DNA from 3 places in the Methyloceanibacter caenitepidi genome. Region 1 is predicted to be linked to each of the others. Evidence: predicted binding sites of a transcription regulator. Region 1 holds the regulator's gene; each other region holds the start of a gene.
The links. Region 1 encodes LexA, which represses DNA repair genes until DNA is damaged. Its sites were predicted from a motif close to TGTTCNNNNTGTGTTCNG; they were not measured.
Positions count from the first base shown of each region.

Region 2: a site for LexA is predicted at 1,298-1,315, ahead of GL4_RS04930 (PA0069 family radical SAM protein). Genes of this name have one in related genera too.
Region 3: a site for LexA is predicted at 2,046-2,063, ahead of recA (recombinase RecA). Genes of this name have one in related genera too.

Region 1 covers NZ_AP014648.1:2,193,037-2,196,313, reverse strand. Annotated here, with positions in the region: gene moaC (cyclic pyranopterin monophosphate synthase MoaC) at 1-26, shown strand, start outside; gene GL4_RS10220 (molybdopterin molybdotransferase MoeA) at 30-1,229, shown strand; gene lexA (transcriptional repressor LexA) at 1,435-2,139, shown strand; gene GL4_RS10210 (ComEC/Rec2 family competence protein) at 2,173-3,277, opposite strand, start outside.
Region 2 covers NZ_AP014648.1:1,057,256-1,060,532, reverse strand. Annotated here, with positions in the region: gene GL4_RS04940 (TIGR04282 family arsenosugar biosynthesis glycosyltransferase) at 1-494, opposite strand, end outside; gene GL4_RS04935 (TIGR04283 family arsenosugar biosynthesis glycosyltransferase) at 537-1,226, opposite strand; gene GL4_RS04930 (PA0069 family radical SAM protein) at 1,338-2,459, shown strand; gene GL4_RS04925 (ribonuclease HII) at 2,536-3,204, shown strand.
Region 3 covers NZ_AP014648.1:1,766,336-1,769,612, reverse strand. Annotated here, with positions in the region: gene alaS (alanine--tRNA ligase) at 1-333, opposite strand, end outside; gene recA (recombinase RecA) at 763-1,908, opposite strand; gene GL4_RS08165 (AI-2E family transporter) at 2,173-3,277, shown strand, end outside.

The sequences.
Region 1 (3,277 bases):
GCTCCGGCACGTTCCGCGCGCCTTAAGCGATGGCTCTCATCTCCGTCGAGGACGCGCTTGAACGGGCCCTTCGGGGATTGACCGCGCTCGGCGTTGAACGCGTTCCGGTTGCGCATGGCGCAGGCCGGGTGCTTGCGGAAGATTTGAGCGCGACGCTCACCCAACCCCCTTTCGATTCTTCGGCCATGGACGGCTATGCGGTCCGTGTTGCCGACGTTCGCGCCCTGCCCGCGACGCTTGCCCTGGTGGGGACGTCTGCTGCCGGCGCGCGCTTCGACGGCATCCTCGAGCCCGGCCAGGCGGTCCGGATCTTCACGGGCGCGCCGGTGCCCGACGGAGCCGACACAGTGGTGATCCAGGAAGACACCGAGGCGCTCGGAGACAGCGTGCTGATCAAGGAGGTCGAGGCCGGTCGGCACATCCGCCCCCGCGGTCAGGATTTCATGGAAGGCGACGTGCTGCTGACGGCGGGAACGAGACTTGGCGCCCGCGCGCTCATACTGGCTGCGGCGATGAACCATGCGGAACTGCCGGTTCGCAGGAAGCCGCGTGTCGCGATCCTCTCGACCGGCGACGAGATCGTGCCGCCTGGGAGCATGCCTGGTCCCGACGAGATCGTGGCGTCCGTCAGTTACGGCATCACTGCTCTCGTTGAGTCGCTGGGCGGCGTGCCTGTCGATCTTGGGATTGCGCCCGACGAGGCGCGGGCGCTTGCGGATGCGATCACGCGCGGCGCCGATGCGGATATCCTCGTGACGATCGGCGGGGCCTCGGTCGGCGATCGCGATTTGGTCGCGGGCGCGCTGGCCAACGTAGGGATGGAGCTCGACTTTGCCAAAGTGGCCATGCGGCCTGGAAAGCCGCTGTTTGCTGGACGGCTCGGCCAGGCACGTGTGCTCGGTCTTCCGGGGAACCCGGTCTCGGGGATGGTCTGCGGTCTCGTCTTCCTGCGGCCAATGTTGCGGGCGCTTCTCGGCGACAGCCGGAAGGATTCCCTACAAGAGGCGATTCTGGCCGCCCCACTTGCCAAGGGTGGTCCGCGGCAAGCCTATCATCGGGCCATTTCGGCCTTTGCAGGCGACGGTACGCGCACCGTTCGCCCGCTTCCCTCCCAGGATTCGTCCCTGATGGGAGCCCTGGCCCGCGCGGACTGCCTCATCGTGCAGCCCGCCTCGTCCCCTGCCGTCCCCGAGGGCGGAAAGGTCTCTATCCTTCCGTTTCCGGACTAGTTAACCCCCCGGCAACCCGAATCAAACGAACAAAAGGCGTCCAAAAGCGCCGCTCGGGCCGATGTGTGTCGGGTACCGCTTGCGGAACACAAATAGAACATCTATACTGTTCACGATTTGTACGATACGGGCGAGGCCATATCCGAGAGTGGCCGAAGCTAGTTTGGTTGGCGCTCGCGTTCGAGCCGCTCAAATAGGGGGCCAGATGCTCACACCGAAGCAAAAAGAGCTTCTCATGTTCATTCATGAGCGGTTGAAGGAGTCAGGCGTTCCGCCTTCGTTCGATGAGATGAAGGAAGCTCTGGATCTTCGGTCGAAGTCCGGCATTCATCGCCTCATCACGGCACTGGAAGAACGCGGGTTCGTCCGCCGTCTGCCCCACCGGGCACGCGCCATGGAAATCATCAAGCTTCCCGAATCGGTGCCGCAGAGCGTGGCCGCACGCGGGCGCGGTTTCTCACCGAGTGTGATCGAAGGCAGTCTTGGGCGTGCCGCGTCACCGGCCGCGCATCCGGTCTCCGAAGGGCAGACCATCGCGCTGCCGATCATGGGCCGGATAGCCGCAGGTGTGCCGGCCGAGGCCATTCAGACCAAGCTGGATACGATCGAGGTGCCGCCGGAGCTTCTGGCCAAGGGCGAGCATTACGCGCTCGAGGTGAAGGGCGACTCGATGATCGAAGCCGGCATTCTCGAGGGCGATACGATCCTGATCCGCAAGTGCGACGATGCCAATAATGGCGATATCGTCGTGGCTCTCGTGGACGAGGAAGAAGCCACGCTGAAGCGCTTGCGCCGACGCGGCGACTCGATCGCGCTGGAGGCCGCCAATCCCGCATACGAGACCCGTATCTTCGGGCCGGACCGTGTGCGGGTCCAAGGGCGGCTCGTGGGCCTTATCCGCCGGTACTAGCGCCGCTACTGAGTTCCTGCCCTTCGGGCCCAGCTACCGTTCCGAAGCTTTGCGCAGATCGGTGGCAGGAGACCTCGCGTGCCGCGACCAGGGGCGTCTTCCGCGGTGATCCGCCACGGTCTCCGTCCGAATGGACAATCCTTCGATATAGAGCGCGTGCGCGCCTTGGGCCGACAGCGCCGCCCGGTCCACGATGACGCGCGGGGCTTTGCAGGCCTTGCCGAGCTTGAAAGGCGCGATCACGATATCGGCCCTGCGGCAGTCTTCGGCGATGGCGCCGGATTCCCGAATCAACGCAACCGTCTTTCCGTTGACCTTGCCCACGCAGCCGATCGGATCGCAGCGAAACGGCGTTGTTGGCGGCAGCACCTTCGGATCGGTGTCGTCGCCGTCGGCCAAGAGCCATTTCTCGACGCTGTAACTCGCCGCCGTTGCCGACGGGAAGATGAGCCCACCCTCCCCGCGGATGGCGGCGGTCTTGCCGTCGCGCTCGATCAGCACGTCCGGCCGGTTGCCCGGGGGCGCCAGCGCCAGTCCCAGCCCGGCGATCACGAGGCCGAGTGCCCGCAGTCGCGTTCGCCATAGACACAGCCACAGTCCGCCAAGCGCGATGAGCGCGAGCGACCAGCCCGACAAATCCGGCAGGACAGTCACGGCGCCGGGCCAGGACGCCACCCACGCCGCCGTGCCCACCATGAGTTCGATTCCATATCCCATGGCCTGCAGCGGCCAGGCTTCGAGACCAAACGGCATGGCGATCAAGGAGAGGAGCGCCATCGGCATGATCAGTAGGCTGATAAGCGGCGCCACGATCATGTTCGCGGCGATCCCGAAATGGGTCATGCGATGGAAGTGATAAACCGCAAAGGGCGCCACGGCCGTACCGGCGATCAACGTCGTTAGCCCTGCCCCCATCACGAGCGCGGCAGTCCAGCGCAGGCGGCGCCACAGGGCGCTGGTCTCGACGGTAGACAGCCGCTCACGGGCCGAAAGCGCCTCGTAGGCGGCCACAAGGCCGATGACTGCCGCGAAGGACATCTGGAAGCTCGGGTCGAACATGGATTCGGGCGAGAAGGTGAGAATGGCGAGTGCCGCCAGGGCGACGTTGCGCATGGTAATGGCAGGCCGGTCGAGCAGG
Region 2 (3,277 bases), 1.1 Mb from region 1:
GGCACATCATCAAAGGGGGCGAGCCGACCGGGACTTCGCTTGAACCCGACCAGCCAATAGCCGCCGTCTTGCGCCGGGCCGAACACGGCGTCCGCCTGGCCAAGCAGCCGGAAGGCATCGGCGATATGGGTGCGAGAGATCCCCGGGATATCGCTGCCGACGAGCACGACCGGGCCCGAAGGCATGCGATCGAACAATGTCTGCATGCGGTCTTCGAGATCGCCTTGACCTTGGGGAATGCGCGATATGCGCGGCCATGACGGCCAGCAGGAACCCGCAAGCGCAGAATCGGGCGTAACCGCGAGGTAGGTCCGCCAGCGCGGATCGGTCCCGAGCCGCATCAGGGTGTGGCGCAACGTCGTGCGTTGGAACCGCGCGGCCGCGACGGCGCCAATGCCGCGCGCGAGGCGCCGCTTCACGGCGCCGGCTTTCGGCTGCTTGGCCATGACGATGAGGCTTGGCGCGATGAGACTTGGCACGACAAGACTTGGCACGAAGGCGGAGGCGCCTCTGCGGCGTCCGCTCCTCACCGGCCGCTACTCGTAGAGCCGGGCTAGAACCCGCGGCGGAACGCGCAGGAGATAGAGCAGCATCAGCCCGAAGTTGCGGCAGCTGCGCATCAGATAGCCGTCTTCCTGATAGCGCTTGGCGCTGGTGACGGCACGCGTCCTCAACCCATACAGTTCGCGGCGCTTTAGCCGGCGCACAAGATCCACGTCCTCCATCAGCGGCAGCGGACGAAAGCCCCCGAGCCGCTGATAGTGTGTCCGCGAGATGAGGAGGCCCTGGTCGCCATAGGGCAGCGAGAGCAGCATGCAGCGCAGGCCCACCATCATTTCGATGAGCCGCGGCATGAAACCTTCATCGTCGAGCGCAAAGCGGAAATAGGCGGCCGCAGGCTTGCGCCGTCCCATCTCGATGCGCTCGATGAAGTTCGTGACCTCGTTGACCCAGCCCGGATCAAGCACGGTGTCAGCATGCAGGAACAGCAGCCAGTTCCCCTTTGCCGCCGCGGCGCCCGCTTCCATCTGCGTGCCTCGGCCCCGCGGCGCTTGCACCAAGTGGACGCCGGCAGCATCCGCAACCACATAGGTGTCGTCGGTCGAACCACCATCAGCGATGATGGCTTCTTGCACGATCCCTTCGACCACGGCCGGGACCAGCGCCGACAAGGTCGGCACCAGGACACGTTCAGCATTGAGAGTTGGGATAATGACCGAAATCATGGGGCGGACTATAGCGACTGCCGGGGCCACAGCAATCGCAACGTAGGGCCCAATCCGGGCTCAAGATCATGTGTTCTTGATTTGTTCCCATGGTGCGCCTATATTGCGCGCATGAGTGTCGCTATCCGCAAGCCTAGCCGCGAGGAAAGCCTGCCCCATGAGGCTGGCGGGATCGCCTATGCGCGCCGTCACGGGCGGGGCGCGCAGACCAACCGGTCAGGACGTTTCGAGGCCAGGACCTACGAACCCGTGGACGATGGCTGGGAGTCCCTCGGCGATCTCGAGGCGTTGCGGACCGAGGTGCAGGAAGTCCCGGCCCGGCGCATCATTACCAAGAACGACTCGCCGGATATCGGCTTCGACCGCTCAATCAACCCCTATCGGGGTTGCGAGCATGGCTGCGTCTACTGTTTCGCACGCCCGACGCATGCTTTTTTGGGCATGTCTCCTGGCCTCGACTTCGAGACCAAGCTCTTCGCCAAGACCAACGCCGCGCAGGCTCTGGAGCGGGAACTCGCCGCCCCTGGATATGAGCCCCGCATGATCGCCATCGGGTCAAATACCGACCCGTATCAGCCCGTCGAGCGGCGCTACCGCATCATGCGGCGTATTCTGGAAGTGCTGAGTGAGACCAACCACCCGGTGGGTATCGTCACCAAGTCGGCGCTCGTCCTGCGCGACCTCGACATCCTTCAATCCATGGCGGAACGCGGCCTCGTGAAGGTGGCGCTTTCGGTCACCACGCTGGACAGGCAGCTGGCGCGGACGATGGAGCCGCGCGCGAGCACGCCGGACAAGCGCCTGGAGGCCGTGGAGACGCTCTCGAATGCCGGCATTCCCACCTCCGTGATGGTCGCCCCAGTCGTGCCGGGGCTTACCGATGCGGAGATCGAACGTATCCTGGAGCGCGCGTCCGCTGCCGGGGCCCGGGAGGCCGGCTATATCCTGCTTCGGCTGCCGCTCGAGATCGGCGATCTCTTCGTCGAATGGCTGCGGGCCAACTGCCCCGACCGCGCCGACCGCGTGCTGTCCCTGATGCGGCAGACCCGGGGTGGGAAGCTCTACGATTCGGAGTGGCACAGCCGCATGGAGGGCGACGGACCGTATGCCTGGATGATCGGCCGGCGGTTTCAGATGGCCGCCGAACGGCTCGGCCTCGACAAGCGCCATAAATTGCGCACCGACCTGTTCACGCCCCCAACCCTACCCGGCCAGCAGCTCAGCCTGCTCTGAGGCCTTTTCCACAGTGCAGGTCTAGTCCGGCCATAGGCAGTTGCGCTTGCGGCGGTGTTCGTCCGACAGTTCCGGCATGGAATCGCCATCGCCCCCGCAAGCCTGCCTGCCGAACTTCGATCTCGAAGCGAAGATGATGGATCTTCACGGTGTGCCCGTGGCGGGTGTCGACGAGGCGGGGCGCGGACCCTGGGCCGGTCCCGTTGTCGTGGCTGCGGTTGTTCTCGATCCCGATCGTATCCCCGACGGACTAAACGACTCGAAACTCCTCACCGCGCAGGCCCGCGAGGATCGCTATGAGGAGATCGTGGCGACGGCGCGCGTCTCGGTCGTCATCGGGCAGGTGCGCCGCATCGATCGCGACAACATACTGCAAGCCACCTTGTGGGGCATGCGCACGGCATTTCGCAGTTTGGAGATTCCCAATGCCGCTGCGCTGGTCGACGGCAATGCCGTTCCAAAGCGCTTTCCCGGCAAAGTCCGGGCCGTGATCGGCGGCGACGGAAAATCGCTCTCGATCGCCGCCGCCTCCATCGTGGCGAAGGTGACCCGCGACCGGATTATGGTGAAGCTCGCCAAACGCTATCGCGGCTATGGCTGGGAGAACAACAAGGGCTACGGCACGCCGGAACATGCCAGCGGCATCGAACGGCACGGCCTGTGCCCGCACCATCGCCGCTCCTTCGCGCCAATCCAACGCATTCTAGCGGAAGGCTGCGAAATGGTTGGTGCCGGGGACGACTAAGACCGATGGCTGATTGGGCCGAAGACGCGTTGGCACCGCGCCGCAGCGACAGTGAGGAGAGCCTATCCTGGGT
Region 3 (3,277 bases), 430 kb from region 1:
GGCCTGCTCCTTGAAGTAGTCGCCGAACGAGAAATTGCCGAGCATCTCGAAAAATGTGTGATGCCGGGCCGTATAGCCCACATTGTCCAGATCGTTGTGCTTGCCGCCGGCGCGAACGCACTTCTGTGAGGAGGCGGCCCGTAACGCGCTCGGCTTTTCCTGGCCGGTGAACACGTTCTTGAACGGCACCATCCCGGCATTGGTGAACATCAAGGTCGGGTCGTGCCGTGGCACCAGCGGCGCTGACGGTTCCACCACATGATCGTTGTCGGCAAAGTATTGCAGAAACGCTGCGCGCAACTCATTGGCGCGCGACGGTGCTTCGTGCCCAATCGCGGGCGCCTTTGCCGCCGTCTTGGCCGCATTCTTCTTGGACTTTTCAGCGCTCACTTCAGTAGCACCCGGTTTTGCAGCAGCCGATCTCGCAGCACCGATGCAGACGGCTCCGACTGACGCCTCTCCCTGGACGCACGGACCGGCTCCCGAATGCGCGCATGTCTGCTGCGAATAGCGACCCTACCCAACGACCGACCCTAACCGATTCTTCGGTCCAAGCCGCCTCACGACGCCCCATTCGGCGAGGGCCGACGGAAAAGACGATCGAGGCAGACATACGGTCTCGTTCCGCCCCTGTCCAGCAGTCACAACGAAGCGGGGCGCCCAAACTATTCGGGCGCCCCAGGGACACTGGGACGCCCGCAACCATCGCAATCTCCTATAGGATCCTGGCGGCCCCTTGCGGCCCAGCCGGACCTGGCGCGATTAGCCGCGCTTGCTCTTGCGGCCGCCACCCGAAATGGGCGTTACCGTCTCCTCCTCGACCGGCGGCTCACCGTCATCGGCTACATCCTCGACGCTCTCACCCTCCAGCATCTGCCCGGCGACAAGCCCCGCGCTCTGCCGAATGGCCCGCTCGATCCGTTCGGCCATGTCGGGATTTTCTTTCAGAAACGTCTTGGCGTTCTCGCGTCCCTGGCCGATGCGCTCGCTGTCATACGAGAACCAGGAGCCGGACTTCTCGACGATCCCCGCTTTCACGCCGAGATCGATCAGCTCGCCCATCTTCGAGACGCCTTCGCCGTACATGATGTCGAACTCGACCTGTTTGAAGGGCGGCGCGACCTTGTTCTTGACGACCTTGATCCGCGTCTGGTTGCCAACCACCTCGTCCCGCTCCTTGATGGCGCCGATGCGGCGAATATCGAGGCGCACGGAGGCATAGAACTTCAAGGCATTGCCGCCGCTGGTGGTCTCAGGGCTTCCAAACATCACGCCAATCTTCATGCGGATCTGGTTGATGAAGATGACCATGCAGCGCGATTTCGAAATCGAGCCGGTCAGTTTCCGCAAAGCCTGACTCATGAGACGCGCCTGAAGGCCCGGCAGCGAGTCGCCCATCTCGCCTTCGAGCTCGGCCTTGGGCGTCAACGCCGCCACAGAATCCACGACCAGAACGTCGATGGCCCCGGACCGGACGAGCGTGTCGGCGATCTCAAGCGCCTGCTCGCCCGTGTCGGGCTGGGAGATCAGGACATTCTCGAGATCGACGCCGAGCTTGCGGGCATAGATCGTGTCGAGCGCGTGCTCCGCATCGACAAAGGCGCAGACCCCGCCCTTCTTCTGGGCTTCCGCAACCACATGAAGAGCCAGCGTCGTCTTGCCGGACGATTCCGGCCCATAAATCTCCACCACCCGGCCCCGCGGAAGACCGCCGATGCCGAGCGCGATATCGAGCCCGAGGGAGCCCGTGGGAATGGCCTCGACCTCCACGGCGGTCTCGTTCTGGCCGAGCCGCATGATGGAGCCCTTGCCGCAAGCCCGCTCGATCTGAGAGATCGCGGCTTCCAGCGCCTTCTCTTTGTCCATTTCCCCTCCAGCCTCAACAAGGCGCAGTGCGGCGTTCGACATCGACGAATCTCCTTATTTCACAGCCTTAGGGCTTGCGTAAATGGCGGTGCCCGGCCCGCGAGGCCCTCGTCCACACCCGGTTGGGCTTCGGCGAGCCGGCAATTGCGTTGGAGACCAAATGTACCCTCTTTGTTCTATGTTCGCAAGATGTTCTCGCATCCCGTCGCAAATTTGCGAGGAGGACCGGGGAAAGCGGCGGGAAAAGCGCTTCGTGGCTTTCCGTGAATCACTATGATCGAGCCCAGCCGCGGTATGGAGCGAGACATGAGCCGGGACGTCGAAAAAGGTGCCCTTCAGGACAAGGTGTTCGTCCTGCTGCTCGTGCTGGTGTCTCTGGCGTTTGCCTGGATCCTCCTCCCGTTCTACAGCGCCGTTCTGTGGGCGGTGATCCTGGCCTTGGTCTTTTCGCCGGTGCAGCGGTGGTTCATCGGCCGGCTTCCGAACCAGCCCAACCTCGCCACGTTCCTGACCCTGCTCAGCATCGTGGGGATCGTGCTGGTCCCTGTGGCGTTCACGGGCGCATCGATCGTCAGCGAGGCGACCACGCTCTACGAGAACATCCAGTCGGGGGACGTCAATCTCGGCACGATTCTTCAGCGCTTCCTGGATGCGCTGCCGAGCTGGGCGACGGACTTCCTGGCCCATTTCGGGGTGACGGACGTGGCCGACATGCAGGCGCGCATCATCTCGCTCCTTGCCGAAGGCAGCCAGTTTTTCGCGACCCAGGCGGTCCTTGTGGGGCAAGGCACGGCCAACGTCCTGCTCGGCACGTCGATCATGCTCTACCTCCTCTATTTCTTTCTGCGTGACGGCGGCAAGCTCTCGCAGAAGATCATCCACGCCGTTCCCCTCGCTGGCGAATACAAGGCCGCCTTGTTCGAAAAGATCGCCGTCGTCGTGCGCGCCATGGTCAAGGGCACGATCCTGGTCGCCATCGTGCAGGGTTTTCTCGGCGGCGTGATCTTCTGGGCGCTCGGCATCCGTGGGGCCGTGCTTTGGGGCGTGGTCATGGCCTTCCTATCTCTGCTGCCGGCGGTGGGGGCCTCGATCGTGTGGTTCCCCGTCGCGGTCTATCTCATCGCCACTGGCGACATCGGCAAGGGCCTCATTCTCATTGCCTTCGGCGCGGGCGTGATCGGGCTCGTAGACAATCTCCTCCGGCCCTACCTTGTCGGCAAGGACACCGCCCTGCCCGACTATGTCGTCCTAATCTCGACGTTGGGCGGCATCGCGCTTCTCGGTCTCAATGGACTGGTGGTCGGCCCGTTGATCGCGGCCTTGTTCATCGCCGTGTGGGACATCGCCGCCCGCAGCGACGTGGTCCCGAATGCGGCCGTGCACGACGACACGCCGGCGGCGGACGAGCCTC